One region of the Arthrobacter sp. NQ4 genome, then DNA from elsewhere that is predicted to be linked to it. Evidence: riboswitches for the same ligand, from Rfam matches in the RefSeq annotation. Region 1 holds a riboswitch; the other holds the start of a gene.
What was found. A riboswitch is a leader RNA that binds a small molecule or an ion and turns the genes downstream of it on or off. The one in region 1 is predicted to bind cyclic di-AMP.
Positions count from the first base shown of each region.

Region 2: linked by a shared signal. The riboswitch ahead of PUN51_RS10785 (hypothetical protein) and the one ahead of PUN51_RS05715 (C40 family peptidase) in region 1 are both predicted to bind cyclic di-AMP.

Region 1 is NZ_JARETC010000002.1:406,959-413,948, forward strand. Features, by position in the region: gene PUN51_RS05690 (glucose 1-dehydrogenase) at 1-568, shown strand, start outside; gene PUN51_RS05695 (DUF1810 domain-containing protein) at 611-1,057, opposite strand; gene PUN51_RS05700 (DNA alkylation repair protein) at 1,078-1,608, opposite strand; gene PUN51_RS05705 (TraR/DksA family transcriptional regulator) at 1,605-1,964, opposite strand; gene PUN51_RS05710 (coiled-coil domain-containing protein) at 1,986-3,341, opposite strand; cyclic di-AMP (ydaO/yuaA leader) riboswitch at 3,594-3,765, shown strand; gene PUN51_RS05715 (C40 family peptidase) at 3,769-4,614, shown strand; gene PUN51_RS05720 (protein adenylyltransferase SelO) at 4,723-6,183, opposite strand; gene PUN51_RS05725 (ribonuclease Z) at 6,167-6,990, opposite strand, start outside.
Region 2 is NZ_JARETC010000005.1:82,716-89,705, forward strand. Features, by position in the region: gene PUN51_RS10775 (glycosyltransferase family 39 protein) at 1-1,065, shown strand, start outside; gene PUN51_RS10780 (ArnT family glycosyltransferase) at 1,072-3,183, shown strand; cyclic di-AMP (ydaO/yuaA leader) riboswitch at 3,425-3,586, shown strand; gene PUN51_RS10785 (hypothetical protein) at 3,592-4,311, shown strand; gene PUN51_RS10790 (glyoxalase superfamily protein) at 4,530-4,979, opposite strand; gene upp (uracil phosphoribosyltransferase) at 5,024-5,659, opposite strand; gene PUN51_RS10800 (phosphatase PAP2 family protein) at 5,672-6,496, opposite strand; gene PUN51_RS10805 (nucleoside deaminase) at 6,552-6,990, shown strand, end outside.

The sequences.
Region 1 (6,990 bases):
CGGCGACCTGAAGGACTCCGCCGTGTGCCGGGAACTGGTGGACACGGCGGTGGCCGTGCTGGGCGGGGTTGACATCCTGGTCAACAACGCCGGAAAACAGGTTGCGCAGGAGGACCTGCAGGACATCAGCGACGAGCAGTTCGACCACACGCTGAAGACCAACGTCTATGCCATGTTCTGGGTGACCAAGGCCGCCGTGCCGCACATGCCGGCGGGCTCAACCATCATCAACACCACGTCGATCCAGGCCTACAACCCGTCCCCCACGCTGGTGGACTACGCCACCACCAAGGCCAGCATCAACAACTTCACCAAGGGCCTGGCCCAGCAGCTGGCGCCCAAGGGAATCCGGGTAAACGCGGTGGCCCCGGGGCCCATCTGGACGCCCCTGCAGGTCAGCAGCGGCCAGCCCAAGGAGGAACTGCCCGAGTTTGGCCAGTCCACTCCCCTGGGCCGCGCGGGCCAGCCCGCCGAGCTTGCCCCCGCCTATGTCTTCCTGGCCTCGCCCGAGTCCAGCTACGTCGTGGGCGAGACGCTCAACGTCAACGGCGGCAGCCCAACACCGTAGCGCGCCCCGGGCTCCCCGCAGCAGCGGGGCAGCCGCCGGAGGTCAGCCGGCCGCGTCCTGGCCGGCCAGGAGCTCGTCCGTGGCCGGGTCCGGTTCCCCGTTGAAGAACTGGGCGAGGACGGTCTTGAACACTGTTTCTCCGGGCGCCGCCCGGAGGAACAGTGTCATGCTGGAGCGGAGTTTCCTGGCGTCGATACCGCCGAAAATGTCTTCGGCCGACCGGTCGGCGTGGTTTGCCAGGACCAGCGCGCACTCCAGGAGCCGCGGACCCAGCACCTCGTGGTCCAGGTAGGCGCGGGCCTCCGCCAGCGAGGAAATGGCGTACTTGCGGGACGTGTCGCTCTGTCCCAGCCCGGCAATCTGCGGGAAGACAAACCACATCCAGTGCCCGGACTTCCTGCCGACCTGCAGCTCGCCCAGCGCCTGCTCATAGGTTCCGCCGGTGTTTTGGGCGGCAACAAAACGCTCAAGGTCAAACGGTTCATTCATGTGGATCTCCTCGGTACGTTTCAAATGGACAAGTCTTTTTCAAGGGCGCCGGCCGCCTCACGCAGCTGGGGGTCCGGGTCTTCCCGCCACCGCGCCAGGACAACGCCTGCCCGCTGCCGCTCGCGCTTCCCCAGCCCCGCCAGCAACGGGACCAGGACGTCGGTAAGAAGGGGCCCGGTCAGGTCGGCCGCCTGCGCGGAGCGAAGGAAGCCCTCCAGCCGGGTCAGGTCAGAGTGACGGAGCAGCCGCACCCGTGACTGCAGCAGCACCACCGCTGCCAGGCGGCGCTCGAACACCGGCCGGGAACCGGGCCGCGGCTGACCCCACAGGGCGGACGCCAGCATGACCGTGCCGTCATGGTCCAGGTCCTTGAACTTCCGCAGCGCATCACGCACGGTCCCGCGGACGGCCCCCACGGACGAACCATAAGAGGCCAGTACCCCGCCCAGCCGGGCCCCGACGTCGTCCGCCCGGTACCAGGCGCCCTCGTTTTGGAGGGTCCGGTCCACGAAATCCGCCGCCGCGGACACAACGTCCGCCGTGCCGGTCACCGCCCGCGCCCGGACGCCGCATGCCGGATGCAGTACGGGGTCCAGGGGCGGGCTTCCAGCCTGCCCTCGGCGATGGGCTCCCCGCAGACGGCGCAGGTGCCATAGGTCCCCGCCGCCAGCCGGGCAAGGGCCGCCTCAATCTGGTCCAGGCCCGCCGAACTCTGTTTCAGGAGCGCGGAGGCCTGTGAGAGTTCGAAGGCGATGGTGGCACCCTCGGGATCGTGCTCGTCGTCGACGTTGGAATCCTGGCGCGCCGAGTTTGCTGCCTCGATGTCCGCCCGCAGCGCCGGCAATAGTGCCAGGCGCCGCGCCCGCTCCTCTTCGAGCAGCGCACGGAACCGTTCGAAATCTGGCATGTTGACAGCCTAACGCGTCAGTCAGTACCAGTTCAGGGATACGGAGTGGTTCCAGGCCGCGCACGGGGAACCGTAGCGGTCGCGGATGTAGCCCAGGCCCCATTCGATCTGGGTGCGGTAGCTGGTGAGCCAGTCACCGCCGGCGCTGGCGTACTTCCCCGGGGGCAGGGCCTGCGGAATCCCATAGGCTCCGGAATAGGCGTTGGTGGCGGTGGTCAGCCAGTTGGACTCCTTGGTCCACAGCTGGGCCAGGCACAGGAACTGGTCCTGGCCCCACCCGTAGGCGGGCAGGCGTCCGGACGCGTAGCTTTTGGCCCCGGCGGGGTCGTTCACCGCACCGCCGGGAACAGAAGGCACGACGACGGCGGGAGGGCTTGGCGGGGCCGGTGCCGGGTCTTCCGGAGCGGGAGGGCCGGGGTTGCTGACGCCGGGATTGCTGACGGCGCCGGGGGCCGGACCGGGTTGGGCCGGATTGGCCTGGCCAGGGTCGGCAGCGGGTGCGGGCGCCTTTGGCTGCCGGGCTGCCACTGCGGCCGCCCTGGCTGCAGCCTCCGCCTGCCCGCGGGCCTGCTCCTCAGCGGCGGCACGTTTGGCCGCCTGGGCCGCCTCGTAGGCGGCCAGTGCGGCCTGGCCCTGGCGGTACTCACCCTCCATGGCCGCCGTCGTACCTTTCAGGGTGGCGAGCTGGGCGGTCAGCTCGCTGCCGTGCCGCTGCTCCTCTGCGACGCGCCGGGCCAGCGAATCCTGGGCGGAACGTGCGGCGTCCAGTTTTGCTTTCGCTTCCCCGGACAGGCGTTCCCGCTCGCTCCTGGCGGCTTTTTCCTGTTCGGTGAGGGCGGTGGCCGTCTTTTCGGCGGCGGCAGCATTGGCGACCAGGGTGGCAGTCTTGTCGCCCACGAGCTTGACCAGGTTGAGCCCCTGGACGCTGTTGGTTTCCAGGGCGTCCAGCGCGACGAAGAATCCTGCATTGGTACCGCCGGTCTTGTAGGACTGGACGGCCAGGGCACCGATGTCCTTCCGGTGCCGGGCCAGCTCCGCGTTGGCACGGGCAGCGTGGGCGGACAGGGTATCCAGGCGGGAGGTGGCTGCCTGCAGCGCGGCGTCTGCGGCGGCATAGTCGGCGGCCGAGCGCACGGCCATCCCGCCTGCTGCCTCCGAATCCGCCTCAAGGTCCGTCAGGAGTCCATTAATGGTGGCGATTTCTGCGGCTTTTGCCGCTTCGGACGATTTCGCCTCCTGCACGTCCGCCCAGGAGGGATACCCGCCGGGCGGTGGCGGCTCGTCGGCCGCCGCCGGCAGCATGGTGCCTGCGGCCAGGGCAAGGGCCAGGAGGCCTCCCTGCCAAGGGAGCCTCGCGATGGTCACGAACAGGGGCATAGTCCGGAAGCTTACCGCCGGATTCCCGCGCAACGCAGGCTGCTGTTTCCACATTGTTACCGTGCTCAACAGGAAAAGTATCAGCAGAGGTCCGCTCAGGAACGCCCTGGAATGTCCAGACGTTTGCGCAATGCGAGAGAAGAACCTCGTATGTTATCCAAATGTGACAATTGCGATGCACCTGGGTTATGGTCGACTGGTGTCCCTCTCAGACGGGACATTCCCGTCAGCATGCCGAGCCCTGCCGCTGATCATGGGATCCAACCGCTCCAGTTGGCAGGGACGGGGGAACCAAGTTTCCACGGCCATATTGTGGCCTAGGGGTTAAGTCGAATGCGCTTCCGCCTACCGCGGAGCCGCTTCCGGCCGGGTATCTCCAGCCCGAACCCGACAGCTCACCCCGCAGGCATGGGAGAGGCGATCAACCGTGTCAAAAAATTCCATTTCAGCCCGTCACCGCGCGACTCCGGCCCGCTCCATTGTGCTCGAGGGCCTCGCCGTAACAGCAAAATCCCAAGCCCGCTCGCTGGGCCGCCCGGCGCTCGCCGTTGCTGCAGCGTCCGGCATTGCCTTCGGAGTCGGCGCCCCGGCCCATGCAGGTGTATCCGGCCCGGACACCACTGAGCAGACCAGCGTCCAGGCCACCTCGGCACCCGCTGCCCCGGCCGCAGCCCCCGCTGCAGCAGCAGGCAACGTCCACACCGTCGTTTCCGGCGACACCCTTGGCGCCATCGCTTCAGCCTACGGCGTCAGCCTCAATGACGTGCTGTCCGCCAACGGCCTGGGACTGTCCTCGATCATCTACCCGGGCGACCAGATCCAGATTCCGGGCGCAGGCTACACCGCAGCCCCGGCGCCGGCCCCTGCAGCAGCACCCGTGCAGGCCGCAGCCGCCACCGCTCCGGCGAACACCGGCATGAACATGTCTTACGCCTCGGCAACCCCCGTGGCATCAACCACCGGCACCGGCTCCGGCGCAGCGATCCTCGCCTCGGCCTACGGCCAGCTGGGCGTCAAGCAGGATTGCACCGCCATGGTCGAGAAGGCGCTGCGTTCCGTCGGCAAGTCCGTGGGCGACCTGGCCCCCACCCAGTTCTTCCAGTACGGCACCGTTGTAGGCGCTCCCGCCCCCGGCGACCTGATCATCACCTCCGGCCACGTGGGCGTTTACGCAGGCAACGGCCAGGTTGTCAGCGGCGGCGTCAACGGCTTCGACACGCAGGTGCACTCCATCAGCTGGCTCGGCGGCTACTCCGCTGTGCGCGTAGCCTAGTCTTCGCACTGTCCGGTGCCCTTGGCGGCCCCGGACGAAGCAGGAGGGTGGCAGCCGGGAATACCGGTTGCCACCCTCCTGTCGTTTTGCCCCCGCGGCCCGCTGCGGTCAGGTGCCGCAGAAGGTCATGTAGCTGCCGAAGTCGTCGGGCGCCCCCTGCAGGTAGCGTTCCAGGCCGGGCCGCTCGGTGAAGGGGGCGCTGACCGCCTCCAGCAGTTGCTGCAGTGGAGCCAGGTTTCCGGCGGTGGCAGCGGACAGCGCCTCTTCCACCAGGTGGTTCCGCGGAATGTAGGCCGGGTTCACGCTGTCCATCAGCTCCGGGTCAGGTTGCAGCGCCTGCCACCGGTCCAGCCAGGCATCGAGGGCGGCCAGGTCGAGGACCATGCCGCGCACGGGACGAAGGTCCCCGCGGGCCGCTTTGCCCAGGTTGCGGAAGAACAGGGTGTAGTCCACGGGTCCGTCCTTAAGAAGGTCGAGGACATCATCCACCAGGGCCCCGGCGCCGTTTTCATCGACGCTGTCCAGTCCCAGCTTGGCCGTAATCCCGCGGGTCCATGCCTGGCTGTAGTGGCCCCGGAAACTGCCCAGGACCTCCACTGCCGGGGCCACGGCCTTCTCCTGGTCCTTGTCAATCAGCGGCAGCATGGCCTCGGCGAGCCGGGCCAGGTTCCATTCGGCCAGGACAGGCTGGTTGGCATAGGCATAGCGTCCGCCGACGTCAATGGAACTGTAAACGGCGGCCGGGTTGAAGGCATCCATGAACGCGCACGGGCCGTAGTCGATGGTTTCCCCGGAGATGGTCATGTTGTCCGTGTTCATGACCCCGTGTACGAAGCCAACGAGCATCCACCGGGCCACCAGCTCCGCCTGGGCGGAGACGACCGCCGCGAACAGCGCAAGGTAAGGGTTGTCGGCATCCGCCGCGAGGGGGTAGTGCCTGCCGATGGCGTGGTCCGCCAGCCGCTTCAGGAGGTCCATATTTTCGGTGGCGCGGGCGTACTGGAAGCTGCCGACGCGCAAATGGCTGCCCGCAACCCGCGCCAGGACGGCACCGGGCAGCATGTCATCGCGCCGGACCTGCCGGCCGGTGGCCACGACGGCGAGTGAACGGGTGGTGGGAATGTGCAGTGCGTGCATGGCCTCACTGACTATGTACTCACGCAGCATGGGCCCGACCACGGCACGGCCGTCCCCCGCGCGGGCGAAGGGCGTTCGCCCCGAACCTTTGAGATGGACGTCCAGGAGGCGGCCGGCCCGGTCAGTGACCTCGCCCAGCAGCAGGGCCCGTCCGTCGCCGAGCAGGGGCGAATACCCGCCAAACTGGTGTCCGGCGTACGCCTGCGCCACGGGTGTGGCACCGGCCGGCACATGGTTTCCCACAAGGAGCCGCACACCCTCGGGGCTGCGCAGGTACTGCGGGTCGAGGCCCAGGTCCGTTGCCAGTTTCCCGTTCAGGACGAGGAGCTCAGGGCTGGGCGCTTCCTCGGCCTGCCAGGGCACGGCGAGTTCCGCCAGTTCCCGGGCGAAACGGCCATCGAAAGTGACCGTGGATTCAGCTGCTGCCGTCATGGTTCAACCCTATCGCCGTTGTTGGGGCCGCAGCCTCTGCCGCTGGTTGCCGCCGCCGTGGGACGGGGATGCGGTCAAGGTCGTTGGCGGCGATCACGGTAACCCCCGGAGCCCGTGCCTGCGCCTGTTGTTCCAGCACGGAAACGTCGTCGCCGTACCGTGCGGAGAAGTGGGTGAGCACCAGGGTGCGGGCCCTGCCGGAGGCCGCCAGCTCCCCGGCCTGCCCGGCAGTGAGGTGCAGGTATTGCCGTGCCAGGGCGTCGTCGTCGTCACTGAACGTTGACTCGGTGACCAGCAGGTCAGCCCCGTCCGCCAGGTCCTCGGCGCCCGGGCACGGCGCGGTGTCCATAATGAAGGCGAAGCGCTGGCCCGGCCTGGGTACGCTCACATCCTCCAGCCTGACTGCCCCAAGGACGCCGTCGCGTTGCAGCCGGCCCACATCCGGCCCTCCGATTCCTGCCGCCCGGAGCCGCTCCGGCAGTAACGTGCGTCCGTCAGGCTCCCTTAGCTGGTAACCGTAGGTCTCGATGCGGTGCCTCAGGGGCTGCACCTCCAGGCAGTCCGCCACGGGCCCGGCGCCCGAATGCGGGTGGAGCCGCAGGTCGATGCCGGGCGAACCCACTGCCACCAAGGCCTGCACCACCGGGTCACCCGACGCCGGATAGTGCAGGTGGACAGGGTGTGGCACACCGTCAAGGGCCATCCGGGACAGGACCCCAGGCAACCCGTAGCAGTGGTCACCGTGCACATGGGTGAGGCAGATCCTGGTGATGTGGCCGGCCGCGACGCCGGCGTGGATCATCTGGC
Region 2 (6,990 bases), on a different contig from region 1:
TGGCTGCTGCCCGCCGCCCTCGTCCTGCTGGTTGCCGGCCTCTGGTTCACCCGGCGGGAAGCCCGCACCTCGATGGACCGCGCGTCGCTGATCCTGTGGGGCGGCTGGCTCCTGGTCACCGCGGGTGTGTTCAGCTTCATGAGCGGCATTGTCCACCCCTACTACTCTGTGGCGCTGGCACCGGCGATGGCGGCACTGGTGGGAACCGGTGCCGTGGAACTCTGGCGCGGCCGGGCGTCCTGGCCTGCCAGGATTGTCCTCGCCGCAACGGTCCTGGGCACCTCCATCTGGTCGGCTGTCCTCCTGGGCCGCGACGCGTCCTGGCTCCCCTGGCTGCGCATCGTCGTCATCGTCCTTGGCGTCCTTGCCGCCGCCGGCCTGCTGCTCCGCGTTGACGGCCTCGGCACCGCCGGACGGTTCCGGCGCGCGGGCGCTGCCGCCGTCGTCGTCGTATCCCTCCTGGCCGGAGGACTCGGGGCGGGTGCCTGGACCGTGGCCACCGCAGCGTCCGCGCATTCGGGTTCCATTCCGACGTCGGGGCCTGCAGGTTCGGCGGCAGGCGGCTTTGGGAACCGGGCAGCTGGTTTCCGCGGCGACCGCACCGGCGGTACGGACGCCGCCACCGGAACCGACAGGTTTGACCCCGCAAACGGGTTTGACCCCGCAAACGGAATGGGCGGCGCAGCCGACGGCGCCGGTGGTCCCGGCGGGGCCGGCGGCCCCGGTGAGGGAACTGCCGATGCCGCAGTGACCGCGCTGCTCTCCTCCACCACCACGAAGTGGTCCGCGATCGTCTCCGGCGCCAGCCAGGCAGCAAGCCTGGAACTTGCCACGAACACCAACGTCATCGCGCTCGGCGGCTGGAACGGCGGGGATCCATACCCCACGCTCGCCCAGTTCCAGGACATGGTGTCCAAGGGTGAGATCGGATATTACATCCAGGGCGGCGGCATGGGTGGCGGGATGGGCGGCCGGGGCGGCAACCCGGAGGTGGCGGCCTGGGTGCAGGCCAACTTCCAGGCCCAGACCGTGGGCAATTCCACTGTCTACGACCTGGCCAAGTAGCCCGCCATGGCCAGCCCCTACTTCAGCTCCATGACTTCAAGCCCAACAACCGGGTCCACGCGCGCCCGCCTGCATCATGCGTCGGGAGGGGGCGGGGCCACCACGGCCCGGGGGACCAGGCCCGGCAGCCGGAGCCGGGATCCCCTGGGCCGCCGGCGGAACCTCGAACTGGCAGCGGTGCTGGCGGGCACGGCGGCGCTGTACTTATGGAATCTCGGGGCGTCCGGCTGGGCCAACGCCTTCTACTCCGCCGCGGCCCAGGCGGGTTCGCAGGACTGGACGGCCTGGTTCTTCGGTTCCTCGGACGCCGCCAACTCCATCACGGTGGACAAGCCGCCGGCCTCCCTGTGGGTCATGGGGTTGTCGGTCCGGCTGTTTGGGCTGAACCCGTGGAGCATCCTGGTTCCGCAGGCGCTGATGGGCGTAGCGGCCGCCTGGCTGCTCTACCTGTCCGTGCGCCGGACCGCGGTGCATGCCACCGGAGATGCCACCACTGCCCACCGGGCGGGCTTGCTGGGAGCCGCGGTGTTGGCCCTCACCCCGGTTGCCACGCTGATGTTCCGGTTCAACAACCCGGATGCCTTGCTGGTGCTGCTCATGACGGCGGCCGCGTACGCGGTCCTCCGCGCGGTCCAGGAGGACCGGTTGCGCTGGTTCCTGCTGGCCGGGGTGTTCCTGGGCTTTGGGTTCCTGGCCAAGCAACTGCAGGTCCTGCTGGTGGTTCCCGGTTTTGCCGTGGCCTACGCGGTTGCGGGGCCGGGCAGGCTGGGCCGGCGCCTGCTGCGGCTGGCCGCGGCCGGGGCGGCGATGGTGGTTTCCGCGGGCTGGTGGCTCGTGGCCGTGCAGCTGACGCCGGCCGGCATGCGGCCCTACATCGGCGGTTCGCAGGACAACTCCATCCTGGAGCTGACCCTCGGCTACAACGGACTGGGCAGGCTGACGGGCGACGAAACGGGCAGCGTGGGCGGCGGCAACGGCTGGGGCGTTCCGGGCCTGTTCCGGATGTTCAACAACGAGTTCGGTGGCCAGATCGCCTGGCTGCTGCCTTCCGCCCTGATCCTTGCGGCCGGCCTGCTGTGGGTCGGCCGGCGGGCACCGCGGACGGATCCGGTGCGCGCGTCCGTGCTGGTCTGGGGCTCCTGGGTGCTGGTGACCGGCCTGGTGTTCAGCTTCATGGCGGGCATCATCCACCCCTACTACGCCGTGGCGCTGGCGCCGGGCATCGCCGGGCTGACCGGCCTGGGCGCAGTCCTGCTGTGGCAGCACAGGCAGCAGGCGGCCGCCGCAATCGTGCTCGGGGCCGCAGTGGCCGCGGCAGCCCTGACGGCATTCTCCCTGCTGGGCACCACCTCGGCCTACGGTCCGTGGCTGCGCTGGGTGGTCCTTGCAGGCGGGCTGGCCGGGGCAGCAGGAGCGGGCTTCAGCAAGTTCCTGGGCATGCGTTCGGTGCAGCGGGCGACGGCGGCCCTGGCCATCACGGCGTCGCTCGCCGGACCGCTGGCCTACTCCATCTCCACGGCGTCCACAGCGCACAGCGGGGCAATCGTCAGTGCCGGCCCCACGGCCGGCTTCGGCGCTGGGCCGGGCGGTGCTCCCGCCGGCGTCCGGAACAGCCGGAACGGGTCCGGCCCGAACAGCACCGGCGGTTCAAGTATTGCGGGACAGGGGAACACCAACCAGGGCAGTGCGGGGCAGGGCTTCCGGCAGCCAAACGCCCAGGGCGGCGCGGGCTTCGCGGGTGGCCGCGGGGGTGGCGTGGGTGGCCTCCTGGGTGCCCCCACGCCGTCGGCTGACCTGGTCGCCGCGCTCAAGAGCAGCGCCTCAAGCTACACGTGGGCCGCGGCCGTGGTGGGCTCCAACAACGCCGCAGGTTACCAACTGGCAACGGAGCTGCCGGTCATGGCGGTGGGCGGCTTCAACGGCACCGACCCCTCCCCCACGTTGGCGCAGTTCCAGGACCTGGTAGCCCGGGGAGAGATCCATTACTTTATCGGTGGCGGAGCCATGCGCTCCACCACCGGTTCGGACGCTGCCACCCGGATCGCGGAGTGGGTGGCAGCCAATTTCACGTCGCAGATCATGGGCGGCACTACGGTCTACGAACTGACCGGCCACTAGCGGAGGACGCCCCGGGGACCCGGCCTTGGGCTGCATGATGCTCTGGCACGCGAGTGCCCGGGGTGAATGGTGCCCGGGGGCCCGGCAGTCCATTACGGGGATACTCCCGGCGCAGTCAGACAACCCGACGCGCTGCCGGCCGTGACTTCCGTTACCTAAATGTGACTTTCATTTAATCTTCCTGTACCGTCGATTGGGTGCGGTCCCCGTTCGGGCCGCATATCCCGGGTTGACGCCAAGCTCTGCCGCTTCCCCGGATTTCCGATTGAGCAACGGCAGAGGCGGGGGACCCACCGTCCCGGGCAATGATTGCCCTTGGGGTTAAGCCAGTACGTGATTTTTCCGTACGGCCGGATGCCCTCATCCGAACCCGACAGCTAACTCCGCAGGTGTGAGAGGCGATCAATCATGTCCAAAAACACGGCAGAAGCACGCCTGCATGCCAAGGCTAAACATAAGGCCACGCAGCAGGCAAAGAAAACCACCCTCGGCCGCAGGGCCGGAATCCTCGCAGTATCCTGCGCGGTGCTGGTTGGGGTCGGCGCAGCCGGCCAGGCCACCAGCAGCATGGCCCCGGTGTCATCGACCCAGGCAACCCAGGCAGCGTCCGATGCCCAGATGAGCATCGAGAAGAGCGAGATCCGCTCCAACCCGGTGGAGAGCCCCGCTCCCGCCGCAATCGCAGTGGCGCCCCAGGCGGCGGAGCCCGCTCCCGCGGCCCCGGCACCCGCCGCCCCCGCGCCGGCCGCGCCAGCGCCTGCACCGGCACCTGCACCCGAGCCCGCCCCGGCTCCTGAGCCGGCACCCGCCGTCGCGGTCAACGACCCCGCTGGCGCCCAGGCCTACGCCGCCAGCCAGCTGGCCACATTCGGCTGGGGACCGGACCAGATGCAGTGCCTGCAGACCCTGTGGACCAAGGAATCCGACTGGACCACCACGGCCACCAATCCCAGCAGCGGGGCGTACGGAATCGTCCAATCCCTCCCGGCCGAGAAGATGGCCAGCTCCGGCGCGGACTACCTCACCAACTACCGCACCCAGATCAACTGGGGCCTGGATTACATCAAGAAGAGCTATGCCTCCCCGTGCGGTGCGCTCAACTTCCACCTGGCGCACAACTGGTACTAGGCACCGCTCCCCTGCGGCTGCGCGTCGAAGGACCACCCTCCGCGGAGCCTGCCCTGCATTGACCGCGGCCGACGGCGCGTCCCTGCTCTCCGCCGTCGTACGCCTTGGGCAGGGGCACAACAGAGCATTGCAGCATCACCACTGCCCGCATCCAAACGGATGCGGGCAGTGGTGTTTTAACCCCAGGCTGTCTTAACCCCGGGTTGAGCTGCAGTGCCCTATGGTGCGGACGTTAGGGTCGCGGTGGTTGGGGTTGCGGAGCCTGTGATTGCGGTGCTTTCGGTTGCGTCCGGCCCGGCGTTCCGCCACGGGATGTACTGGACGGACCACTTGTTGCCGTCCGGATCGGCGAAGTACACGAAGTGGCCCCACGGCAGCACTTCGATATCACTGACGTCCACACCGTTGTTCTTCAGGTGGTCGTGTGCGGCCTGGATGTCGTCCACCACCAGCTGCAGGTTTGACCCCGTGCCCGGAGTTGCGTCCACCAGCCCCTCCCCCAAACAGATGGAGCAGGCGGATCCGGGCGGCGTCAGCTGCACAAAGCGGATGTCGTCCGAAGGCCGCTCGTCATAGTCGGCGTTGAAGCCCACCCTGTTGACGTAGAAATCCTTGGCGCGGTCGACGTCGGACACGGGGACAAAGACAAGTTCGAGTTTCCAGTCCATCCGCACAGGCTAGCGGCGGTGATCCTGCCGGAAAAGGGGGAAGGCTACCCTGCGATGCCGTACAGGCGGTCGCCGGCATCGCCCAGGCCGGGAACGATGTAGGACTTCTCGTTGAGCTTCTCGTCGATGGAGGCCAGGACGATGTGCACGTTCGCGTCGCCCAGTTCCTCCTCCAGCTTGGCCAGGCCCTCCGGGGCCGCCAGCAGGCAGATGCAGGTGACGTCGGACGCGCCCCGCTTGAAGAGGAACTTGATGGCCTCGCGCAGAGTGCCGCCGGTGGCCAGCATGGGGTCCAGGACGAATACCTGGCGGCCGGTCAGGTCCTCCGGCAGGCGCTCCGCGTAGGTGATGATGTCCAGCGTCTCCTCGTCCCGGGCCATGCCCAGGAAGCCAACCTCGGCGGTGGGGACCAGCTTGGTCATGCCCTCCAGCATGCCCAGGCCTGCGCGCAGGATGGGGACTACCAGCGGGGTGGGCTTGGTGAACGCCGTGCCAATGGTGGTGCTGACGGGGGTTTCGATGGTGACGGGCTCCGTGCGGACCTCCCGCGTGGCTTCGTAGGCCAGCAGGGTCACCAGCTCTTCCGTCAGCTGGCGGAAGACCGGCGACGGCGTGTTCTTGTCCCGCAGGACGGTGAGCTTGTGGGCGACCAGGGGGTGGTCAACAACGAGAGTACGCATCCCCCAAAACTATCATCCGGCGGTGTCCTTGTTGTGGCTGCCGTGGGCATGCTCGTTGCCGTCCCCGCCGTGGTGGTGCACTTCCTCTGCCACCACGTCACGGACGATCGGACGGTCGAACGACGGAGCCGCACCGGCGTGCTCCCGCCTGCGGACCAGGTGGAACAGCCTGTGGGCCAGGATCACCACGCCCACCCAGGTGAGGCCCAGCAGCCACCCTGCCATGACGTCCGTCAGCCAGTGGTGGCCTAGGAAGACGCGGCTGAGCCCCATGGCGATGATGAAGAGCGCGCCGGCCGTGATGGCGGTGACGCGCACCAGCATGGTGTTGAACTGGAGGCAGATGAGGTACACCACCAGGCTGATCACCACGGTGGTATTCAGGGTGTGGCCGCTGGGGAAGGAGGGTGAATCCTCGTAGGGGGGCACCGCGTCCGCATGGTCCGGGCGGGTGCGGCCCACCAGTTTCTTGCCAAAGGTGGTGGCCATAATGGAGACCCCCGCCGCACCGCCGATCAGGACGAGCGGGCGCCAGTTCCGGCTGAGGAACGTCAGCCAGGCGGTCAGGATACTGGCAAGGATGGGCATGCCGATGCCGCCGCCGATGTTGGTGAAGCCGGTCACGAACGCATCAAGTCCGGGGCTGCGCAGGCTCTCGGCCAGGGCCAGGGCAGGTTTGTCCAGGTTGGCCAGGCCGGCAGAATCCACCACGTTGTCGTACACCTCGGCACCCAGCAGTGCCAGGGACACGATGATGACGCCGCCCACAAGGATGGTGAGGACGAGCGCCGCGTAAGGTTTGAACCAGAGACCTAGCCGATCCCGAAGAGTGTCCATGGTGCCTCCCGGCATCCGTAAGTAACCTGAGTATCCCCGAAACTATCATTGAGCCATGCCGTTGCCCGAAAAGAAACATGATGCCTGGATGGGCCTTGCCCTGGCGGAAGCCCGCAGGGCACTCGCCACGGAGGATGTTCCCATCGGCGCCGTGGTGATAGGGCCCGACGGCGGGGTGCTGGGTTCCGGCCGGAACCAGCGGGAGGAACTGGGCGACCCTACGGCCCATGCCGAGGTGGTAGCCATCCGTGAAGCGGCGGCACGGCTGCAGGAACAGGCACGGCTCGACGGCGGCCGCGGCGACGGGTGGCGGTTGTCCGACTGCACGCTGGTGGTCACGCTGGAACCCTGCGCGATGTGTGCCGGAGCGATTGTCCTGGCCCGGATCCCGCGGGTGGTGTTCGGGGCGTGGGACGAGAAGGCCGGCGCCGCAGGCTCGGTGTTCGACATCCTCCGCGAACGCCGGCTCAACCACTGGGTTGAGGTGTATCCGG